One region of the Xanthobacter sp. ZOL 2024 genome, then DNA from elsewhere that is predicted to be linked to it. Evidence: riboswitches for the same ligand, from Rfam matches in the RefSeq annotation. Region 1 holds a riboswitch; the other holds the start of a gene.

Region 1 (11,492 bases):
GGCTTTCCTCATAGCCGGCAAGGCTGATGCGGCGGATGGAGGCGGTGGCCATCTCGGCGCCCGAGGCGGCCAGCGCATCCAGAAACACCTTCTGGTTGGGATAGCCGGCGGTGCCCAGGAACAGACGCGAGCGGAAGCTGCGTCCGGCAATGACGAGCGGGTCGTCGGAAAGGAGATCGGTCATGGCTTTTCTCGTTGTCGTGCGCCGGCTCAGCCGCCCTGCTTGGCGGTGATGATCTCCAGCGTGTCGCCGCTGGCGAGGCGGGTGTCGGTCCAGGCCCGGCGCGGCACCACCGCGCCGTTGCGGGCCACCGCGATGCCCTTGCGGGTGGCATCGATGCCCTTGGCGTCCAGAAGGTCGCTGACGGTGACGACGCTCAGCGCCTCAGCGGCGCCGTTCACGGTGAGGTCGAGGGCGGGCACGGTCATGGCGGGGCTCATTCTGCGGCGGCCCGGGGGGCGAAGCGGCCGGCCTCGAAGGGCGCGGCCAAAGGATCGAGCCGGCCGGAAAGGACGAAATCCGCCACCAGCCGGGCGGTCACCGGCAGCAGCAGGATGCCGTTGCGGTGATGGCCGGTGGCGAACACCAGCCCCTCCACCTCGGCGCTGGGGCCGAGAATGGGGGCATCGTCGCGGCTGCCGGGGCGGAAGCCCACCCATTGCTCGTGAATGGAGAGCTCCTCCAGCCCCGGCAAAGCGCGCCAGGCGTGGGTGAGCAGGGCCAGCTGGCCGCCGGCGGTCAGGTCGGTGTCGAAGCCCTTCTCCTCGGTGGTGGCGCCGAGGATCAGCCGGCCGTCGCGGCGCGGCACCAGATAGGAACCCGGCGCCCAGATCACATGGTTGAGGAGGGGCGCGGCCGGATCCATGCGCAGGGCCAGCATCTGCCCCTTCACCGGGCGCACCGGCAGCGGCGCGGCGGGGGTGATGTCCACCCCCCGGCTCCAGGCACCGGCGGCGAGGATCACCACATCGGCGGGTTTCAGCTCTTCGCCCACCACCACGCCCAGCACCCGGCCGCCGCTGGTGGCCACCTTGGCGACGGGGCTGTGCTCGAAGATCGAGACGCCGGCGCGGGCGGCGGCGATCTTCAGCGCGGCGGCCACCTTGCGGTTGTCCACCTGGTGGTCCTCGGCGGTGAGGATGGCGCCGGACAGCTGGCCGGCAAGGCGCGGCTCGCGCCGGCGGGTCTCGGCGGCGGTCAGCCACTGAACGGGGAGGCCGAGGGATGTCTGGAAGGCGAACAGATGGCGCAGCCGGGCGCCATCGTCGGCGGTGAGGCTGATGGTGAGGGTGCCTTCGGTGCGCAGGTCGACGCTTGCGCCGGAGGCGGCCTCGAGTTCCGCGGCGAAGGCGGGCCACAGGGCCTGGCTGGCGCGGTTGAGGGCGAGCAACTCCTCTTCCCCCGGCTCGGCCTCGGCGCAGGCGGCCAGCATGCCGGCGGCGGCGTGGCTGGCGCCGCGCCCGGTCTCGCCGGCCTCGAACAGGGAGACGGCGCAGCCCGCGCCGGCCAGTTGCCAGCCGAGCGAAAGACCCATCACCCCGCCGCCGACGATGGCGACGCGGGGAGCGATCCCGGGTCGCAGGGTGGCGAGGGAAGACGGGGACGAAGACACAGGCGACAAGCTCTCGCTCATCGGCACCTCCCTACGCTGGCATGATCCAGACAGGTTCGATGGGTATGATCTCAGCCGCGTGCGCACGCGGCACCCCAGGCCGGCCTCTATTATTCCACGTCGGATCGGCAGACCGCAAGCGCCGGCGCGAAGGCGAGCGCGGGTGCAGCTTTGCGGGGCGGGCAGGGGGTGGCCGGCGCGACTCGGCGGGCCTATTCGGAGATGATCTTCACCTTGTCGCCGTACTTGATCTTGTTGCCGTTCTCGAGCCCGTTGAGCACCAGGAAGCGCTCCATGTGGCGGTCGGGCACCTGCATGCGGGCGGCGAGCTTGTCGGCGGTGTCGCCCAGGCCCACCGAGACCACCCGCACCCGCAGCGGCTTCACCGTCTCCGCCTCGTTAAGGGAGACCCGGCGGAAGGTGGTGGCGGCGGCACGGAACTGCTTGTCCAGCTCCGGCGTCAGCTCGCGGGCGGCGAAGATCAGCCGGTAGACATCGGAGCCGAAGCGGATGGCGAACATGCGGAACGACCACTGATCGCCCCGGGCGATCGCGGTGGCGGCGGAAAAGCCGTTCACCGAGAGGGTCTCCACCGTATTGATCTCCACCCCGTCGATCCAGCCGGAAGAGAGGTATTGGGCCAGCGACTGGTCGGGGTTCACCCGCACCGCGTCGAGCCGCAGCGCCTCGCGGCCAGAGCCGGTGGCGCCCAGCACCGCCTGGGAGGTGTTCTCCAGCGAGAAGCCCTCCGGCGCGGTGAAGGTGAAGCCCAGCTTGGGATGGAAGAACTTGCGCCCGCGCACGAAGCCTTCCTTGGGGTCGTCGCCATAGACCATGCCGTTGATGGCGGAGAGATAGAGCGCGCGGTCGCGCTCGCCGGAGCCGGGGGTGGCATATTGGCGGGCGTTGGCGATGGCGATGGAGATGCGCTCCGGCGTCGCCGGGTGGGACGAGAGGAAGTCCATGTCCGGCGTGGTGGAGGAGGACGAGCCGCCCAGCGCCGTGGAGCGGATCTCCGCATATTTGCCCATGTCGGTCAGGAAGCGGGAGGCGCCATAGGGGTCGAACCCCGCGCGCGAGGCGATGCCGACGCCGATGGCGTCCGCCTCCAGCTCCTGCCCGCGGGAGAAGGAGGCGAGGGTGCGCCGGCTCTTCTGCATGGCGAGGGCGCCGAGGTCGGGGTCGTTCACCACATCGGAGATGACCCGGCTCACCAGCACCGCCTGCTTCACCTGGTCCTCGCGGATGGTGGCATGGCGGGCGATCACATGGGCCATCTCATGGGACAGCACCGACGACATTTCGGAGGTGTCGTTGGCCAGCGCCAGCAGGCCGCGGGTGACGTAAAGCGATCCATCCGGCAGGGCGAAGGCGTTGATGGCCGGCGAGTTGAGGACCGTGACGCGGTATTTCAGGTCCGGCCGCTCAGATGCCGCCACCAGCCGTTCCACCACCTGCTGGATGAGCGCCTTCAGTTCCGGATCGTCATAGGTGCCGCCATAGCTCGCCACCAGCCGCTCGTGCTCGCGCTGCTGGGCGGGGGTCATGCCGGCATATTCGGAGGCGGCGCCGGAGGAGAGGGGCACGCTCGCCTGGTCCAGGTCCACATTGGCGCAGCTGGTCAGGAACAGGGGCACCACGGCGGCGAGCGCCCAGCGGCTCCAGCGGGCATGCGCCAGCGGCCGCGCCTTGCGGCACGGGCACGCTTGCCCCGGTGCGGTCCGCCCGCTCACGCTCACTGCCTCTTCCCCCGGCGATCGGCCGATCGCTCCGTATCGTCATCCACCAGCCGCGTGACCGCGGCGGCGGTCTTCACCACCATGGCCGGCCCGCCCTGTTCGCGCACCACGCCGCGCACGCGCACCATGGTGCCACGCAACATGGCGGGATCTAGGCCATGCCCGAAGATTGTGGCGAAATCCGCCGTCGCCATCATGACGGTGAAGTCTTGCCGCCAGCTGTCACCGAAATTCAGATAGGTACGATCCCGGCGCACGCCAACCGTCAGAATGCGGCCTTCCGCTACGGAAAACAAACCGGCGCGGGCGCTGAGGCCTTCAATATCCGTGGTGCCGGGGCGCGCGCCGGCCGCCTGCCACAGTCCACGCGCCGTCCGGCGGGCCGCGTCTTCCGCCGCCAGAAGACTGTCGGTGCAGGCGGGGGTGGGATCCGCATAGGCGGCGCCCGCGCGCACCAGCGCCAGGGCGAGGCTCTCGCCGGTGCTGCCATTTTCGTTTTGCCCGGCGGAAGTGTCGTCCAGCCACGCCGCGCCGATGAGGCGGCCGTGGCGATCGGTGGAGGTGGCGCCGAGGCGCAGGGGCACACCAGCGAGGTTCGAGACGGCGGCGCGGGCACCGGCCCAGAGCGGTGCGTCAGCGCCAAAGCGCACCGGCAGCACGACCTGCATGGGCACCAGGCGCCGGCCATCCGACAGCCGCAGGCTGCCGTCATCTTCCAGCTGCACCATGCGCGGCCTGTCGGCCGAGGGCGTCGCACCCGTCGCCTCAGTGGCGTCCGGTCGCCCGGCGGGGGTGGCCTGTGGCGCGCACGACGTCTCCGCGGCAAAGGCCGGCGCCAAGGGTGCAAGCGTCCATAGGCCGAGTCCCAGCGCCAGACAGCGGAAGCGGAGCCATCGCCGTGCCGGAACGTCAGTTCCCCGATCTCGAGACGCGATGGACGCGGCGCGGATGCTCCGTGCGGGGGGGCGTGGGTCAAGAGGTATGAATTTGCTGCTCAGCCGGTGACCGACTGCGCGGAGCGCCGCCGGAAGGGGACCGGGGGCCGCGTCGGCAAAGGGGCGCGGTGCTCTGAAGCGGAGCTGTCGCATGACGTCAGACTACCGCAAAGCCCCCGCGTCTTGAAGGCGCGCGGGCGAAACCGCCATCACCCTTTCTTACCTTGCGTTGCGAGCGGGGGCGGGAGCGGTCGTCAGCGGAGCCCGCGGCGGGTTATAAGACAGGCGGCCGGGCCGGTGCCGGGTCGTCTCCGTTGGGTCCGCGTTCGAGGGGTTTCATGGCCGATCTTGCTCCCACCGCCCGCCTCTCGGCGCCTTCGGTGGCTCGCAACCGCGAGCCGATCCTGGCGGTGCTGTCACCCCTGCTGCCCCGTGCCGCCCGCGTGCTGGAGGTGGCCAGCGGCAGCGGCGAGCATGCGCTCTTCTTCGCCCGCCAGCGGCCGGATATCTTCTGGCAGCCGACCGATGCCGCGCCCGATGCCCGCGCCTCCATTGCCGCTTGGGCGGCGGCCGAGGGCCTGTCCAACGTGGCGCCGCCTCTGGCGCTCGATGCCGCCGCCCCGTCCTGGCCGCTGGATGCGCCGGAGACCATGGATGCGGTGGTGTGCATCAACATGATCCACATCAGCCCCTGGGCGGCCACCGAGGGGCTCATGCGCGGCGCGGCCGCCGCTCTCAAGCCGGGCGGCGTGCTGCTCACCTATGGGCCCTATCTGCGGGCGGGCGTGGCCACCGCACCGAGCAATGCGGCGTTCGACGCGGACCTGCGCCGGCGCGATCCGCGCTGGGGCCTGCGCCAACTCGAGGATGTGGAGGCCTGCGCCGCCGCCGCTGGCCTCATGCTGGCCCGTGTGACGGACATGCCGGCCAACAACCTCTGCCTCGTCTTCCGCAAGGCGACCAAGGGGCGTTCGTGAACCGGCGTCTCAGATGACCGCGGCGGCGATGGCCCGGCCGATCTCGGCGAAGGCGGCGTTGCGCTCGTCCATGGTGAGCTTGGTCTGGGTGAGGTAGATGGCGGCCACGATGGGCTTGCGGCCGCCGGGGCCGGTGGGCCAGGAGACGGCGATGATGGCGCGGGACCCGTGGCTGCCGGCGCCGGTGCGATCGGCGGTGACCCAGCCGGCGGGAAAGCCGGCCCGCAGCAGCGGCCCGGCCACCTGATCATTGATCATCCAGCCGGTCAGCAGGTCGCGGGCTGGGGGGAGCAGGGTGTCGCCCAGCAGCAGGCGCGATAGGCTGGCGGCGGCCGCCTGCGGGGTGGTGGTGTCACGCGGGTCGCCGGGGCTCGCTTCGTTGAGGGCGGTTTCCCAGCGGTCCAGCCGGGTGTCGGAATCGCCGATGCCCCGCATGAAGGCGGTGAGGCCCACCGGCCCGCCGATCTGCATCAGCAGCAGGTTGCCGGCCGTATTGTCGCTCACCGCCAGTGCCGCTGCGCACAAAGCGGACAGGCTCATGCCGGTGGCCACATGCTGGCTGGTGACCGGGGAATAGGGCACGAGATCGGCCGCGGTATAGCGAATGATCTCATCCAGCCGTCGACGCCGCGCGTGCACTTCCGCCAGCACGGCGGCGACGGCGAACGCCTTGAAGGTGCTGGTGAGGGGAAAGCGTTCCTCGGCGCGATGCCGCCAGGTCTGGCCGCTGGCGGTATCCTGGATGACGGCGCCGAGGCGGCCGCCGCTGCGGCGCTCCACGCTCTCCAGCGTCTGTGCGAGGGTCAGGGCGGTGGCGCCCGCCGGCGTGGACAGGCCGGCGCAGCCAAGGCCGGCAAGGGCCGTGGCGGCACTGGAGACGAGCAGGGTGCGACGGGTGAGTGCGGCGGGCACGATGGCGGGCGGCCTCCAGGGGCGGCAGGCGGATGCCCGCCAACCCGCAGCGAACCCCTGCGGAAGGGGGAACAGGAATGGTGTCCCCGGCGTGACTCGAACACGCGACACCAGGTTTCATCCCACTTCGGCTTTCGCCGCCGCCAGCCCTGCGGCCGGCGTTCGTGGTCTGGACTATCCCTTCGCCATGGCCCGCGGGAAGATCCTGCAGAAGCGTTAGGCGCCGCCCGTCTAGTCTCTACACCTTCCCGGAGAGAAGCTCCCGCGGGCTTGGCTCGGGATTGGCATGGCCCCTGCGCTGGCAGTGGCCGAAGCTTTCCCCGACTTTGAGCGGATTCACGCGCGGCGTTTCCCCCACACGTGCCCAATTTTAGGAAACCTGTGCTCTATCCTGCTGAGCTACGGGGACCTTGCCTTCCTATACCGGGGCGGCAGGCGCCGCGCCAGCCGGAAGATGGCGCGGCCGGTGCCCTTTGGACAACGTCCTTTGGACAACCTTCGGGAAAACCCTCTGCATCGGCCCGCCCTCAGGGGACGGCCTTGAGGTGGAAGGGCGCCGCCGGCGGTGTCCGCTCCTGCGGCGCAGGTCCCTCGCGCAGCATCGCGAAATGGCGCCGCGTCGCCTCCGCCCAGCTCTCCAAAGTGAAGCGCCGGGCCGAGCTGCGCAGCAGCCCCATGCGCCCGCGCGCCTCCTCTTCCGGCATGGCGAGGGCCTGGTCGAGGGCCTTGTCCATGTGGGCGTGGGAGAAGGGGTTCACCGGGATGGCCCCTTCCAGCAGCACCGCCGCACCGGCGAATTCGGAGAGAATCAGCACACCCTTGCCGTCCGCGCCCTGGGCGGCGCAGAACTCGCTCGCCACCAGGTTGAGGCCATCGGCCAGGGGGGTGATGGCGGCCACGTCCGCCGCCCGGTAATAGGCGACGAGCTCGGGCAGGGGGATGGCGGTGGAGATCAGAGACACCGGCTGCCACTCGAAGCTGCCGAAGGCACCGTTGATGTGGCCGGTGAGTTCCTCGATGCGCTGCTGGATGTCCTCATAGGCGCTCATGGCCCGGTTGGCGCCCACCGACACCAGCATGAAGCGCACCTTGCCGTGAAGCTCGGGCCGACGCTGCAGCAGCCGCTGGATCGCCTCCAGCTGCTGGATGTTGCCCTTGGTGTAATCGGTGCGGGACACCGAGAGGATGAGCTGCCCGCCATCGAGCCCGGCGCGGATGGCTTCCACCTTCTCCGTTACGGCGGGTGCCGCCGCCAGCTCTTCGATGTAATCGAAATTCACCCCCACCGGATTGGTGTCGAGATGCACCGTGCGGTCGTCGATGGAGAGGGCCAGCGGCGTGAAGACCTCGCTCAGCGCGGTGCCTTCGCGAGCCATGCAGGGGCTGGTCTCCATGTCCTCCGCGAGCCGTGCTCGGGTGAGCGAGTGGGCGGTGGAGACGAAGTTCTGCGCATAGCGCGGAATGTGGAAGCCGATGGAATCGCAGGCCAGCAGGCTGTCGACGATCTCCTTGCGCCAGGGCAGTACGTTGAACATGTCCGCCGCCGGGAACGGCGTGTGGTGGAAGAAGGCGATCTTCACCGAGGGCTTCAGCTGGCGCAGATAGCCGGGCACGAGCCACAGATTGTAGTCGTGCACCCACACCACGGCGTCGTCGGAGGCCTCCTCCGCCGCGGCTTCCGCGAACGCCCAGTTCACGCTGCGGAATGTGGGCCAGTCGACGGGGTCGTAATTGTAGCGTTCCTTGAAGCCGTGGAGGATGGGCCAGAAGGCTTCCTTCGAGGTGACGTGGTAGAAGCTGCGCACCTGCTCGGCGGTGAGGGGCAGGCGCGTCACTGCATAGGTGCCGTAGCTGTCGGAGATCTCCACCACCCGCTCGAAAGCGGGATGGGCCGGGTCCTCCGCCTCTTTCCAGGCGATCCAGGCGCCGCGGTCCATGCGGCCGAGCAGGGCTTTGAGGGTGGGCACGATGCCATTGGGGCTGCCGTGCTCCCGCAGCACCACCTCGCCATCTTCCTCGCGCTCCTCATAGGGGGCGCGATGGTAGACGATGACGAGATCCGATTTCATACGTTGAGCTCCGGCGGTTCGGGATGCAGATGGAAGGCGGCGATGGCCTCGGCGATGCCGCCGGTGCCTGGTGCCGCGCATTGGCGCACCTTGGGCAGGGCACGGGTGGCGTCCAGCAGCGCCGCTTCGGCGCCGCCCACCACCGCGCCGTGCAAGCCGGTGCGGAACATGGACAGATCGTTCAGGGTGTCGCCGGCCACCAGAACCGCTTCCGGCCGCAGGCCGAGATGGGCGATGAGGCGGAGCAGGGTCGACCCCTTGTTCACCCCCGCCGGCAGCACGTCGAGGAAGCAGCCGTGGGAGATGAGGATGTCGAGCCCGGCCGCCTCCAGCGGGGCGATGGACGCCGGATCGTAGGCGGCGGGATCGTAATGGTAGGACACCCGGTGGCGGAACGGCGTGTCCTGCTCCGCCAGCCCCGGCGCGGCGCCCAGCGTGCGGCGCACCAGATCGGTCCGCGCGCCCCAGGCGGTGGCGATGGGAGCTTCCAGATCATGCATGATCTCAAGGCTGGGCGCGGCGCCCGCGCGGTCGACGCGCGCCACCGTGGTGCCCACGTCCGCCACCACATAATCGGGAACCGGGATCTCCTGCGCCCCATCGACGGTGCCCGCGCAGAGCTCGGTGATGAAGCCGGGATCGCGGCCGGTGACGAAGATGAGCCCCACCTCGTCCCGCCGGGCGGAAATCCAGCGATAGAGCGCCTGGCGCATCGGCGCCGTGCCGCCGAGGAAGGTGCCGTCGAGGTCGGTGGCGAGCACGAAGCGCCAGTCCTGCCGATCTCCCCGCGTCAGGGCGGGCCGGGTTACCGCCACGGTCAAGGCAACAGCTCCGCGAAGCGGCGGGTCACCTCGTCCTGCGCCGGATGGGGGAAAGTGAGGTCGAGGGCGCGCGGCTCCGCCTGGATGGGCGAGGACCAATAGGCGGCGAAGGTCTCGCCGATGGGGCGGCCATCGGCGACAATGGCGCGGACCATCTCGCAGATGGGCATGTGGAGGCCCAGGCGCCGGGCAAGATCGGTGACGGTGAGCGCGTTGTGGCGGCCTTCCACCAGAACCGGCGCGCCGTCGAACACCTCCGCGTCGCTGCGGCCCTGGCCGCGCTCAAAGCCATAGCGGAAGTTGCGCGACTTGAGGCTGGAGCAGGTGAGCATGAGGTCGCCCATGCCCGACAGGCCGGTGACCGTCTCCCGCCGGCCGCCGAGGCGCACCGCCAGTTCCTTCATCTCGTCGAGGCCGCGGGTGATGAGGGCGGCCCGGGTGTTCTCGCCGAAGCCGGCGCCCGCCAGCATGCCGCAGGCGATGGCGATGACATTCTTCACCGCCCCGCCCACCTCGGCCCCGGCCATGTCGTCGGAGACATAGGGGCGGAAGCTGTCGGAGGTGAGGGTGGCGGCCATGCGCGCCCCGGCGCGGGCGTGGGGCGGCACGTGGGGGCCGGTGACGCAGGCGATGGTGGCCGCGGTGGGGTGGCCCGCCGCGGTCTCGGTGGCGAAGGTGGGGCCGGTGACCACGCCGATGACACGGCCCGGCGCGGCCTCTTCCGCCACCGACGACATCATGAGGCCGGTCTCGGCCTCGATGCCTTTGGCGCTGACGAACAGGGGCACATCCGGCGCGGTGAGCGCAGCGATGCGGCCGGCCATCTCCCGGATGGTGGTGGAGGGGGTGACCAGCAGCACCGCCTCGGCGCCATCGAGCGCGGCCGCGAGATCGGCGGTGGGGGTGATGGCTTCCGGAATGGGAATGTCGCCCAGATAGGCGCTGTTGCGGCGCGCGCGGGCGATCTCGGCGGCACGGTCCGCATTGCGCATCCACAGATGGACGCGCCGGCCGGCACGGGCGGCGACCAGGGCGAGCGCAGTGCCCCAGGCGCCGCCACCGATGACGGCCAGGGTGTCGTAAGGGCGGGGCACCAGGGGAAGCGGCTCAGTAACGGGGCGCCGCGGCTGGTGCGCGAGAGTGGCGAAGTCGGTCATGGGACCCCCTGTGTTGCAAGGGCGTGCCGCAGCCGCACAAAGCGGGTGGCGACGGGGCAAGGATTGCCCGGTTCGGCTCCCGAAGAAGCCTGCCTTCATTCAATGGTTGAATGTATGATATGTGGATATTTTTCAAAATGTCAATTCTTTTGCGCCGAAAAAATGAAAATGATTTGTCTATTTAATGTCTTTCGAAAATGCACTTTGTGAGATGAAGAAAAAACTTGTGATATATTAAATATCAATTCTGAGATAAGTAAAAATAATTCATTGATAATGAAGTTTACGACATATCTTTCAGTTTGTTGTTTCTGTCGGTGGAGCCGGCTGTGCACGCCATGCAATCTTTGGGCGATCATGTAACGTCATTGCGCGCGCTCGTCATGAGCGGTCGGGATGCGTGAAAAATCACGTGCTGCAAATACGTTGGCGCCATGGAGCCGGGGTCGCCCGGTGCTGCCTGGGCGTGGCGGATTGATCCGATCTACTGACCGGTGGCTGATGGGGGCGGCGCAGCATGATCGCGCCGGTGCCGGGGACAGTCGGATGTGGGGAGGGGTGTCCTAATACCGTATTTCAGGTCGGTGTGCTGCGTTGTACCTGCTTCATGCGGGCGATTCCCGGTCGGCGGCGGCGGTCGGTGGGGCAGGGAAAACGAAAAGGTTTGCGCGAGATCAAAGAATGGCGCGACAGTGGCGGTGATCCTGCGATGTTACGGCGGCCCCGATGCGCAGGAGGATGGCTCGTGGGCGTGATGCCTCAGGAATTCAACACTTCGCGCGAGGTCCAGATCCCGCCCTTCGGGCTGGCGGGGGAGGTTGTGGTTCCCGCCGGTGCGCGCCGGCTGGTGGTGTTTGTGCACGATGCCGCCTCCGACCACACCAGTGTGCGCAACCGGACCGTGGCGCGGCTTCTGCAACCCCGGGGTTTCGCCACCGTGGTGTTCGATCTGGTGCGACCGCAGGATCGGGCGGACGGCGCACGGGTGGTGGATGACCTGATCGAGCAGAGCGACCGGCTGGTGGAGCTCCTCTCCTGGATCGGCCGGGAGCGCGATCTCGCCTCCCTGCCGTGCAGCCTGTTCGGCGCCGGAACCGGCGCGGCGGTGGCGCTGGTGGCGGCGGCCCGGGTCCAGTCACGGGTCCATGCGCTGGTCTCGCGCGGCGGGCGGCCCGATCTCGCCAAGCCGGTGCTGGGCCTGGTGCGGGCACCGACCTTGTTGCTGGTCGGCAGCGCCGATCTGGAGGTGCTGGACCAGAACCGCAGCGT
Region 2 (11,492 bases), 1.4 Mb from region 1:
CTTGCTTGCGCGCGTCGGCGGGAGCGTGCGGCATGAAGACATTCCTCGACTGGTCGGCTTACGACACCTACGGCATTGGCGATGCCTACTCCGGAATTCCTGCAACCGGAGGCAATTACGCCAAGGCGGTGGCGGTGTGCATGCACAGCCGCGATTGTCGCAATACCGGCAAAGGAGTGATGTGCCCGTCGTACCGCATCACCGGCGACACGGCCCATTCCACCGAGGCGCGGGTGGCCGCCTTCAAGGCCGCCCTCAACGACGGCTCCGGCGCCACCGCCTTCGCCGATCCCCGGCTCGATGCGGCCATGGACCTGTGCGTGTCGTGCAAGGCCTGCAAGAAGGAATGCCCGAGCGCCGTGGATATGACGCTCATCAAGACCGAATACCTCGCCCAGCGGCACGAGATCAAAGGCGTGCCCACCCGCACCCGCCTGTTCGGCGGGGTGCCGGAATGGACCGGCCGGCATCGCCGCCTGCTGCGCGCCGCCATCCGTCTGCGCAACCGCTGGCGGCTCGCCGCCGGGGTGGCCGAAAGGTGGCTCGGCATCACCGCCCGCCGGCCCATTCCCGAGCCCAGCGCCCGCCCGTTCACCCCGACCCCGACCCTCGCCGCCGACGCGGCGCCGCGGGGCGAGGTGATCCTGTTCGTGGACACCTTCTGCCACCATTTCGATCCGGAAGTGGCGGCCGCCGCCCAGAACGTGCTGGAGACCGCCGGCTATCGTGTGCGCATCGCCCGCCCCGCCGCCGACGATGCCGAACCCGACCGGTCCCTGTGCTGCGGGCGCACCTATCTCACCACCGGCATGGTGGAGAAGGCCCGCGGCGAAGCGAAGCGCGTGCTCGCCGCCTTCCGGAACGAGATCGCCGCCAAGACCCCCATCATCGGCCTCGAACCCTCCTGCCTGCTATCGCTGCGCGACGAGCTCTACAGCCTGGGCCTCGGCCCGCAGGTGGGGGATCTGGGCAAACAGCTCTATCTGCTGGAGGAGTTCCTCTCCCGCGAACATCAGAACAAGGGCCTGCGGCTGGATCTAAAGCCCCTCGACCTGCCCCGGGCCCTGCTGCACGGCCACTGCCACCAGAAAGCCTTCGGGGTGATGAAGGCGACCCGCAAGGTGCTGTCCTGGATCCCCGGCTTCTCCTACGACATCGTCGAGACCAGCTGCTGCGGCATGGCCGGATCGTTCGGCCTGGAGGCGGAGCATTATGACGCCTCCATGCGGATGGCAGAGCTGGCGCTCTTGCCAGCCGTGCGCGCCGCCGGCGACGAGACCCCGCTGATCGCCAACGGCTTTTCCTGCCGCCACCAGATCGAGCACGGCACCGGCCGCAAGGCCCGCCACATTGCCCTCCTGCTCCAGGACGCCCTTGCCCATCCGCTGCGCTGAACTCTCGCTGCGTCAGGCACTTGCCGTGAGTGGCCAGCGCCGGTGATCCATGCCGGATGGCGATGAGTCCCATCTCCACAATCCATTTGATGGATCGGCCGCCCCGGACCATGGTGCCCCCGATTGCGTCGGCGGTGGCCGTGCCGGCGGCGCTTGGGACCACAGCCGGAGAGGATGCAGCCCATGCAGATTGGATTGCAGGTCGGGTTCATCGGGTTGGGCCAGATGGGTTCGGGCATGGCCCGCAACCTCATGAAGGCCGGCCATACCGTCACCGTCTTCAACCGCACCCCGGCCAAGGCCGAGGCCCTGGTGGCCGAGGGGGCGCACCGCGCCGCCACCGTCGCCGATGCCTGCCGGGGCGCCGCGGTGGTGACCATGTTGGCCCACGATGCGGCCGCCGAAGAGGTGGTGTTCGGCGCCGAAGGGCTGCTCGCCACTTTGCCCAAGGGCGCCGTGCACGTCTCCGCCAGCACCATCTCCGTCGCCTTGTCGGAGCGGCTCGCCGCCGCCCACGCGGCCGCCGGCCAGCTCTATCTCTCCGCCCCGGTGTTCGGCCGGCCCGACGTGGCGGCCGCGGGCAACCTGTTCGTGGTGGCCGCCGGCGCGACAGCGGCGCTCGATGCAGCCCAGCCGCTGCTCGACGCAATGGGCCAGAAGACCTTCGTGGTGGCGCAGGAGCCGAGCCGCGCCAATCTCATCAAGCTTTCCGGCAATTTCCTCATCGCCTGCGTCATCGAATCCCTCGGCGAGGCGATGGCGCTGGTGGGCAAGGCGGGGCTCGACAAGACCCAATATCTGGAGCTGCTCACCACCACCTTGTTCGGCGCGCCGGTCTACAAGAATTACGGCCGCCTGCTGGCGGAGCCCGGCGACGCGCCGGTGGGCTTTGCCGCGCCGCTCGGCCTCAAGGACATCAAGCTGGCGCTCGCCGCCGCCGAGGCGCTGGAAGTGCCGCTGCCTCTGGCGAGCCTGCTGCGCGACCGCTTCCTCACCCTGCTCGCCACCGGCGGCGCCGATCAGGACTGGTCCGCAATCGGCCGCCTCGCCGCCCGCGATTCCGGGCAACCCTGATCCCGTCCTGACCCACAAGGAGACATTGCCATGGAGCAAATCGAGATCGGCACCAGCGGCCTCGCCACCTCCCGCATCGGCCTCGGCACCTGGGCCATCGGCGGCTGGATGTGGGGCGGCTCCGACGAGAAGGACGCCATCGCCACCATCCGCTCCGCCGTGGAGCGCGGCATCACCTTGATCGACACCGCCCCGGTCTATGGCTTCGGCCGTTCGGAAGAGATCGTCGGCAAGGCGCTCACCGGCGGGCTCAGGGACAAGGTGCAGATCGCCACCAAGGTCGGCCTTGCCTGGGCCGACGGCAAGGTGTTCCGCGACAGCCGGCCGGCCCGCATCCGCCAGGAAATCGAAGACTCCCTGCGCCGGCTCGGCACCGATGTCATCGACCTTTATCAGGTGCACTGGCCGGACCTCGAGACGCCGTTCGAGGACACCGCCCGCACCCTGGACGCCCTGCGCCAGGAGGGGAAGATCCGCGCCATCGGCGTCTCCAATTACGCGCCGGCGCAGATGGAGGCCTTCCGCGCGGTGGCGCAGCTCGATGCGGTGCAACCGCCTTACAATCTGTTCGAGCGGGAGATTGAGGCGGATGTGCTGCCCTATGCGACGCGCACCGGCCTCACCGTGCTCAGCTATGGCGCGTTGTGCCGGGGTTTGCTCTCCGGTCGCATGAGCGCCACCACCACCTTCGAGGGCGACGACCTGCGCAAGGTGGACCCCAAGTTCACCCCGCCGCGCTTTGCCCAATATCTCGCGGCGGTGGAGGAGCTGAAGGCGCTGGCCAAGGTGCGCTATGGCAAATCGGTGCTGGCACTGGCCCTGCGCTGGGTGCTGGACCAGGGACCGACCATCGCCTTGTGGGGTGCCCGCCACCCCGGCCAGTTGGACCCGGTGGGTGACGTGGACGGCTTCCATATCGACGCCGACACCAAGGCTGAGATCGACACCATCCTGGCCCGCACGGTGACCGATCCTGTCTCCCCGGCCTTCATGGCGCCGCCCACCCGGCGCCCCGCCGGCACCCCCTGAGGCTCAGCCGCCCCACATCAGGCGGGGCGGCGCCCTCAATGGCTCTGGTCCACCAGGCGGAAGGCCCGGCCCAGCACTTCCCCATTGTCCTCCTGCAGCCGGGCCATGTGGGCCAGCTCCTCGCCAATGGCATCGGCGAGCACCGCGGCGGCGGGGGATGTGGGGCGCGGCGGCAGTGGCAGGCCCGCGCGCTCCGCCGGTGTCGCCGCCACATAGACGGCAAGCGCCTCCAAGGCGGCCGCGTCGTCGGGCGGCGGGGCGGGCCACCCGCCCCCGGCATAGGTGGTCACGTGATCGCAGATCCGCTCGGCCACGGCAATCAGCGGAAACCAGGCGGCCGCCTCGGTGCTTGCGGGCGGCGGCTCCATGGCCGCCGTGCGCAGGTGGCCCCGCATGTCCGCCAGCTGGCCATAGGCCTGCCAGCGATATGCGGCGAGGCCCGCCGCCGAGGCCGCCGGCTTCAGCGCGCAGGCGGCGCGCAGATAATCAGCCAACGCACTCTTCGCGCCCTGGAAGGTCTTGGCCAGATGCCGGGATTGGGTGCGGGGCCATAGGAAATAGCCGAACACCAGAACGATAAGGCCACCGATCGCGGTGTCCACAACGCGCTGCACGGCATAATCCACGTTGCGCGGCCCGGGTTCGATAATGTCCACCAGCAGCAGCACCAGCGGCGTCAGCGCCACCGCCTGCACCACATAGGAATAGCGCTTGGCCCAGGGCAGCACCGCCGCGAACAGCGCCAGCACCAGCACGATGCCCTGGCCCTTGGGCACCAACAGCAGGGCCGCCACCCCGAGCGCCGCGCCTCCCATGGTGCCGACGGTACGCAGCACGGCCCGGGCGAAGATGGAGCCCAGATCCGGCTTCATCACGAGCGCGACGGTCAGCGGAATCCAGAACCAGTGGTTTTCGCGATCCAGCCAGTGCGCCGCATAGGCGAGGCCCATGCACAGGCCCAGCGCCAGCGCCGCACGCACCGCATCGGCGCCGGGCGCGAGCCGACCCAGCCAGCCGCTCCAATCGTGTCGGGCCGGGGCGCCGGAAGGGGTCGCCACCGGCCCGCCATCCGCCCGGCCGACCACGGCCTCCACCAGATCCTCCGCCGCCGCAATCAACCGATCGCCGCCGGTACGGCGCGCACCGTCATCGCCCGCGGCACCGGCAAGCAGCACGTCACGCGCACGGAGTAGCGTGGTGCGATCGGCGGTGGCCATCAGCGCGGCGAACACCGCGTCGCAGCGCTGCACCAGCACCGCCAGATGATCGGCGGCGCTGCTGCGGCCGACATTGCCCGACTGCACCTCCATCATCACCGTGGTGAGGCCACGATAGGCATCGGTGACCTGTGTGCGGGCGGCTTCCACGCGGCTGGCGTCCTCCCGCTCACCGGCGAGCGCTGCGGCCAGTTGCGCGAGCGCGCGCAGCGCCGCGGTCGTCGCCTGGTGCTGCGGGCGCTCCCGCGCCACCAGCGCCTGCACGCCCAGCGCCGCCACATAGAACACGACGCCGACGAGGTAGAGCAGGCTCAGCCGCCAGTAGGGCCCGATATCGGGAACACCGATGGCGATGGAGGCCAGCAGCAAAGCCTGCATGACGCCAATGGACCAGACCGCGCCATAGCTGCTGAGCAGGCCCGCCACCACGCCGAGAACGGCCATCGCCGCCACCACCGCGCCCCAGGGCAGAACGGTGAGATAGCCGGCCAGAAAGCCCAGCGCGCCGATGACGCCGGACAGCACCAGGAAGCGGGCGGAGAAGCGGTAGCCGCCGACAGGCTCGCCCGCCGTCATCATCAGCGCTGACAGGGACACCCACATGCCCGTGGTGGTGGCATCGAAAGCATAGCCCAGGGAGAACGGCAAACCGATGCAGAACGCCGCCCGAATCGCCTTGCCCCAGAGCCACGGCGCCGGCTTGCTCCGCGCCAGTTCCCTCAGCCATGACCCCGGATGCGAAAACCCGCGGCTCTTGTCCTCCGCCGCCGTGGCGGCCCGTTCTGCGTCCATCCCTGCCCTCTACGCGCTGCAGCCGAACCCAGAGGTTATATGAAACCACGCGCCTTGTCCCCGCGCCGGGGCAATCACCCATGGATGAGCACAAAAAACCCGGCTGGCACAAGCCAGCCGGGCCATCACACGCGCGAATACGCGGACCACACCTATTCGGCGGCGCTCACATAGAGCTTGCCGCCCTCGGCCAGGAACTCCTCCGATTTCTGCCGCATGCCCTCGGCCACCACATCGGCGGTGAGTGCCGGATCCATGCCTTCCAGGGCCTTGGCTTCGGCACGCAGCTCCTGGGTGATCTTCATGGAGCAGAACTTCGGCCCACACATGGAGCAGAAGTGCGCCACCTTGTGGGCGTCCTTGGGCAGGGTCTCGTCGTGGAACTTCTGCGCCGTGTCCGGATCGAGGCCCAGGTGGAACTGGTCCTGCCAGCGGAAATCGAACCGGGCCCGGCTCACCGCATCGTCGCGGATCTGCGCCGCCGGGTGGCCCTTGGCGAGATCGGCGGCGTGGGCGGCGATCTTGTAGGTGATGACGCCGGTCTTCACGTCGTCGCGGTCGGGCAGGCCCAGGTGCTCCTTGGGCGTCACATAACAAAGCATGGCGCAGCCGAACCAGCCGATCATGGCGGCGCCGATGCCCGAGGTGATGTGGTCATAGCCAGGCGCGATATCGGTGGTGAGCGGGCCCAAGGTGTAGAACGGCGCCTCGCCGCAGGCCTTGAGCTGCTTGTCCATATTGGCCTTGATCTTGTTCATGGGCACGTGGCCCGGTCCCTCGATCATCACCTGGCAGCCCTTGTCCCACGCCACGGTGGCGAGCTCGCCCAGGGTCTCCAGCTCGGCGAACTGGGCGGCATCGTTGGCATCGGCGATGGAGCCGGGGCGCAGGCCGTCGCCCAAAGAGAAGGAGACGTCATAGGCCCGCATGATGTCGCAGATCTCGTCGAACCGCTCGTAGAGGAACGATTCCCGGTGCCCGGCGAGGCACCAGCGCGCCATGATGGAACCGCCGCGGCTGACGATGCCGGTGGTGCGCCGGGCGGTCAGCGGCACATGGGCGAGCCGCACGCCGGCATGGATGGTGAAATAGTCGATGCCCTGCTCAGCCTGCTCGATGAGGGTGTCCTTGAACACCTCCCAATCGAGCTTGAGCGGATCGCCGCCCACCTTCTCCAGCGCCTGATAGATGGGCACCGTGCCGATCGGCACCGGCGAGTTGCGCACGATCCACGAGCGGATGTTGTGGATGTTGCGGCCGGTGGAGAGGTCCATCACCGTATCGGCGCCCCAGCGGATGGCCCACACCATCTTTTCCACCTCATCGGCGGCGGAGGAGGTGACCGCCGAATTGCCGATGTTGGCGTTGATCTTCACCAGGAAATTGCGGCCGATGATCATCGGCTCGATTTCGGTGTGGTTGATGTTGGCGGGGATGATGGCCCGCCCGCGCGCGATCTCGGAGCGCACGAACTCGGGGGTCACGAAGGCCGGCACCTCGGCGCCAAAGGTCTCGCCGTGGGCCAGCGCTTCTTCAGCCCGCTCCAGCTGCTCGGCCCGGCACAGGTTCTCGCGGTGCGCGGCGAAGATCATCTCCTCGGTGATGATGCCGGCGCGGGCGAACTCATATTGGGTCACCATCTGGCCCGGCGCGGCACGGCGCACCACCCGCGTGGCCGGACAGGCCGCCACCAGGCGGTCGCCGGCAAAGCCGTTGTCCTCGGGCTTCACCTCCCGAGGGGTGACCACCTCATAGCCGCGCTTGGCGATCCAGGCCTCGCGCTGGCCCTGGATGCCCTGTTCGAGATTGATGCGCGGATCGCACTCCGTATACGGGCCGGAGGAATCATAGACCCGCACCGGGGCCTCGGCGGGATCGGACAAGGCGATCTCGCGCAGGGGCACCTGTATATCGGCCTGGCCGGGGACCTCCACATAGACCTTCCGCGAGCCCATGATGGGGCCGGTGGTGACGGTCTTGGGATCACCCGTGTGCAACTGGTTCGGATCGACGGCTGTATTCATGGCGCATCCTCTCTGACACGAGCGATCCGCACTCGATTGGGGCAGATTGGGTGCCGGCGCGCGACAACGCGCGAATGCCGCAGGTTCCCGTCCCTCCGCCGGTATGAGCCGGATCAGGTTCAAGGGTCAGGGCGGCGCGCCCAATCTCAGCCCCCGAACTCGGGGCCCCCCTCGGAACGCTGCAACTGTCAGGGGCTGGCGCGGCTTTGTCAATGTGGGCGTAGGGGAAGCTGCCCAAGTCCGGGGCCTTGACCCATTGCCGGTGCAGGGCTCAAACACAAGCCGGGCGCGCCGGGCCGCGTCCGCCAGCGCGCGAGGACATTTCATGGACGTGAAGACCTTCGACATTCCCGATGTGAAGCTCGTGACACCGAAGCGGTTCGGGGACCATCGCGGCTTTTTCAGTGAGACGTGGAGTGATCGCGCCTTCCGCGCCGAAGTGGCCGACATGGGCTTCGTGCAGGACAACCACTCACTCTCGGCCCAGAAGGGCACACTGCGCGGCCTGCATTATCAGAAGCCCCCGACCGCCCAGGGCAAGCTGGTGCGCGTGGTGCGCGGCGCCATCTTCGACGTGGCCGTGGACATCCGCCATGGCTCCCCCACCTTCGGCCGCCACGTGGCGGTGACCCTCGATGCGGTCACCGGCGCCCAATTGTGGGTTCCGCCCGGCTTCCTGCATGCGTTCTGCACGCTGGAGGAGAATTGCGAGGTGGTCTACAAGGTGACCGACTATTACAGCGCCGCCGATGATGGCGGCGTCGCCTGGGACGATCCCGATATCGGCATCGCCTGGCCGGTCGCCGCCGCGGAGGTGGTGCTTTCCGACAAGGACCGCAAGCATCCCCGGCTGAAGGACCTGCCGCCGCTGTTCCGCTACGGCTGAGCCGCGCGCACCGGCGCTTCACGTGGACCGGCGCCCCGCGCCGGTCTAGCCGCCGAAGGCGAGGATCGCGCCCACCAGCAGGGCCTCGCCTACCAGCACCCCGACGAACACCGAGCGGCGCGTGAGCATGAAGGCGAGCACGCCGCCCGCCACCGCCGCCAGGCGCACCGCCAGCGGCACCACCTGCAGCGGCGCGGCGGGATCGAACAGCAGGCGCGCCACCACCGCCGCCAGCAGCGCCGCGGCCACCGCCTTCACCCACAGAAAAACCTCGCTGCCCGCCTCCACCCGGCGGCCGGCCAGCACCGCCAGGGTGCGCCACACCTCAGTGGGCAAGAACCCCACCAGCACGACGATGAGGATGGCGGCGCCCTCGCCCAGCTGCCCGCTCATGCGCGCCCCCGTCGCAGCCGGCCGGCCACATAAGCCAGCGAACCACCCCCGACCCCGGCGATGAGCAGATCAAGCCCGCCATCGAGGCCAAGAGCGAAAGGCATGATGAGGAAGCCCGCCGCCAGCGCCAGCCAATCGGTGAACCCCACCGCATTGCGCACCATCAGCACCGAGAACGACAACGGCGTGAGGAAGAGGAAGGCCGCCGCAATGGGACCCGGCAGGCTGCCGGCGATGAGATAGCCCACGGCAGTGCCGGTGACGCTCACCGACAGCAGCATGTTGCCGAGGCCCAGGGTGAACGGCACCCGGGCTTCCCCGGGCAGATGGGGCAGCAGGCGCAGGCCCTCCAGCCACAGGGTCATGGCCACATAATGGGAGCAGAGGAGCTCGGCGAACACGTTGCGACGCGGCCCGCGCATATAGGGCGCCACCGAGACCACCATGGGCAGTAGCCGCATGGACGACAGGCCGATGGCCAGCGCCAGGGCCGGCAGCGCCGTGCCGGCCACCAGCCCTCCCACCAGAATGACCTGCGCCGGCAGGGCCCAGATGAGCAGGGTGGACAACAGACCCGCACCGAGCGGAAAATTCACCCCCTGCAGCAGCGCGCCAAAGCCCGTGTAGCTGGCGAACAGCACCAGCGCCGGCACTGAGATGCCGTGGCGCATGCCATTCAAGAACCAGCCCGGCGCCGAGCGGTGGCGCGGGCCCGGATGGGGCGCGGAAGACGGCGGCTCAGGGGAGGAAATCAGGCTGGACATCTCGGGTCTTGGCGACAGCTGAAAACAAATGGAGGAGAGGCCTCGTAAGGGAGCCATATCATTTACATGGGAGTGCCGACAGGCACACTTTGCGCAGAGCTGGCCACGCCCGCCATGCAGCCGACCGGCGCGCGCCGAACCGGATGTTGCCGCAGGGGCGTGGCTCGGCCATCCTTGGCATTCTCGCTCGAATCGGTCGCCTGCCCGTGCTTTGCCTCGACTTTCCCTATCGCGACCCGTTCGCCGTCTTCCACGCCTTTGCCGACGCTCCCTTCTGCGCGTTCCTCGACAGCGCCGCCACGGGGGACGCCCGCGCCCGCTATTCCTACATCGTTGCAGACCCCTATGGGGTGATCACCGCCGATGCCGCGGGCACGCGGATCGACGGCCGCGCGGTGCCGACGGACCCGTTCGCGGCGCTCGCCGCCGCCCTACGGATTCCCGCATCGGCCCGCCCGGTCGACGGGCCCGTGCCCTTCCTGGGCGGCGCGGTGGGCTTCCTCGGCTACGAACTCGGCCGCCACCTGGAGCGGCTGCCCCCGCCCCGTGCGGGTCATCCGCCGATCCCCGAAATGGCCATCGGCCTTTATGACGTGGTGCTGGCGTTCGACCACCAGCAGCAGCGCGCCTGGCTTTTGTCCAGCGGCCTGCCGGAAACGACGGCGGACGCCCGCGCCCGGCGCGCCGAAGCCCGCGCCGAAGCCATGATGGCCCGTCTCCAGTCCGCGCCCCTGGCCACACCGGCACCCGACTGGTCGGTGACCGCGGATTTCACGCCGGACCAGCCCCGCGCTGCGGTGGAAGCGTCGATCCAGCGGGTCATCGACGCTATTTATGCCGGAGACATCTTCCAGGCCAATCTCACCCAGCAGATGCGCGCACCCGTACCCGCAGGCCTGGACGACCTCACCCTCTATGCCCGCCTGCGCGCCACCAGCCCGACGCCGTTCGCCGCCTTCCTACGCTGCGGCACCGATTTCGCCGTGCTCAGCGCCTCGCCGGAACGCTTCCTGAGCTTGAGCGCCGACGGCCGGGTGGAGACCCGCCCCATCAAGGGCACCCGCCGGCGCGCCGCCGATCCGCAGGCCGACCAGGCCCTCGCCGCCGCCCTGCAGCGCTCGGTGAAGGACCGCGCGGAAAACCTGATGATCGTCGACCTCATGCGCAACGATCTCTCCCGCGTGAGCGTGGTGGGCAGTGTGAAGGTGCCGGCGCTGTGCGCGCTGGAAACCTTCTCCAGCGTCCATCATCTGGTTTCGGTGGTGGAAAGCCGGCTGAAGCCGGGGCTGGGGCCGGTGGATCTGCTCACCGCCTGCTTCCCCGGCGGCTCCATCACTGGCGCCCCGAAGATCCGCGCCATGGAGATCATTCATGAGATGGAGCCGTTTCCGCGCGGCGTCTATTGCGGCTCCATCGCCTGGATCGGCTTCAACGGCGCCATGGATTCCTCCATCGTCATCCGCACCATCACCCGTGCGGGCGAGACCCTGCTGGCCCATGCGGGGGGCGGCATCGTCGCCGATTCCGACCCGGCCGACGAATATGAGGAAAGCCTCGTGAAGCTCGCCCCCATGCGGCGCGCCCTGTCCGGAGAGCGGCCATGAAGCTGTTCCTCAACGGCGCCCTGATAAACCCCGAAGAGGCCCATATCGCCCCCGGCGATCGCGGCTTCACCCTGGGCGACGGCCTGTTCGAGACCCTGCGGGTGCGGGGCGGCTTCCTGCGCCGCCTGCCGGCGCACCTCGCCCGCCTCACCCGCGGCGCCGCGGTGCTGGGCCTGCCCCTGCCGGCGCTGGATTTCGGCGCGGCGCTGGAACAGGTGCGCGCCGCAAACGGCCTCGACAACGGGGTGCTGCGCCTGACGGTGACACGGGGTAGCGGGCCACGCGGGGTGCTGCCGCCCGTGGAGCCGCACCCCA

What was found. Region 1 has a riboswitch for thiamine pyrophosphate ahead of thiO (glycine oxidase ThiO). Riboswitches for the same ligand answer to the same signal wherever they lie in the genome.
Region 2: it holds a riboswitch for thiamine pyrophosphate, as region 1 does, so the genes downstream of both, thiC (phosphomethylpyrimidine synthase ThiC) here and thiO (glycine oxidase ThiO) in region 1, are expected to answer to the same signal.

The regions. Positions count from the first base shown of each region.
Region 1 is NZ_CM128808.1:4,570,995-4,582,486, reverse strand. It holds gene thiG (thiazole synthase) at 1-184, opposite strand, end outside; gene thiS (sulfur carrier protein ThiS) at 211-429, opposite strand; gene thiO (glycine oxidase ThiO) at 438-1,634, opposite strand; TPP riboswitch at 1,625-1,721, opposite strand; gene ACU4E7_RS20945 (M48 family metalloprotease) at 1,826-3,292, opposite strand; gene ACU4E7_RS20940 (thermonuclease family protein) at 3,349-4,080, opposite strand; gene ACU4E7_RS20935 (DUF938 domain-containing protein) at 4,626-5,264, shown strand; gene bla (class A beta-lactamase) at 5,274-6,149, opposite strand; gene ggpS (glucosylglycerol-phosphate synthase) at 6,704-8,245, opposite strand; gene ACU4E7_RS20920 (HAD family hydrolase) at 8,242-9,060, opposite strand; gene ACU4E7_RS20915 (NAD(P)H-dependent glycerol-3-phosphate dehydrogenase) at 9,063-10,223, opposite strand; gene ACU4E7_RS20910 (dienelactone hydrolase family protein) at 10,969-11,492, shown strand, end outside.
Region 2 is NZ_CM128808.1:3,170,467-3,181,958, reverse strand. It holds gene ACU4E7_RS14525 ((Fe-S)-binding protein) at 33-1,394, shown strand; gene ACU4E7_RS14520 (NAD(P)-dependent oxidoreductase) at 1,590-2,468, shown strand; gene ACU4E7_RS14515 (aldo/keto reductase) at 2,499-3,497, shown strand; gene ACU4E7_RS14510 (FUSC family protein) at 3,533-5,506, opposite strand; gene thiC (phosphomethylpyrimidine synthase ThiC) at 5,659-7,530, opposite strand; TPP riboswitch at 7,604-7,712, opposite strand; gene rfbC (dTDP-4-dehydrorhamnose 3,5-epimerase) at 7,856-8,416, shown strand; gene ACU4E7_RS14495 (AzlD domain-containing protein) at 8,462-8,809, opposite strand; gene ACU4E7_RS14490 (AzlC family ABC transporter permease) at 8,806-9,573, opposite strand; gene pabB (aminodeoxychorismate synthase component I) at 9,780-11,177, shown strand; gene ACU4E7_RS14480 (aminotransferase class IV) at 11,174-11,492, shown strand, end outside.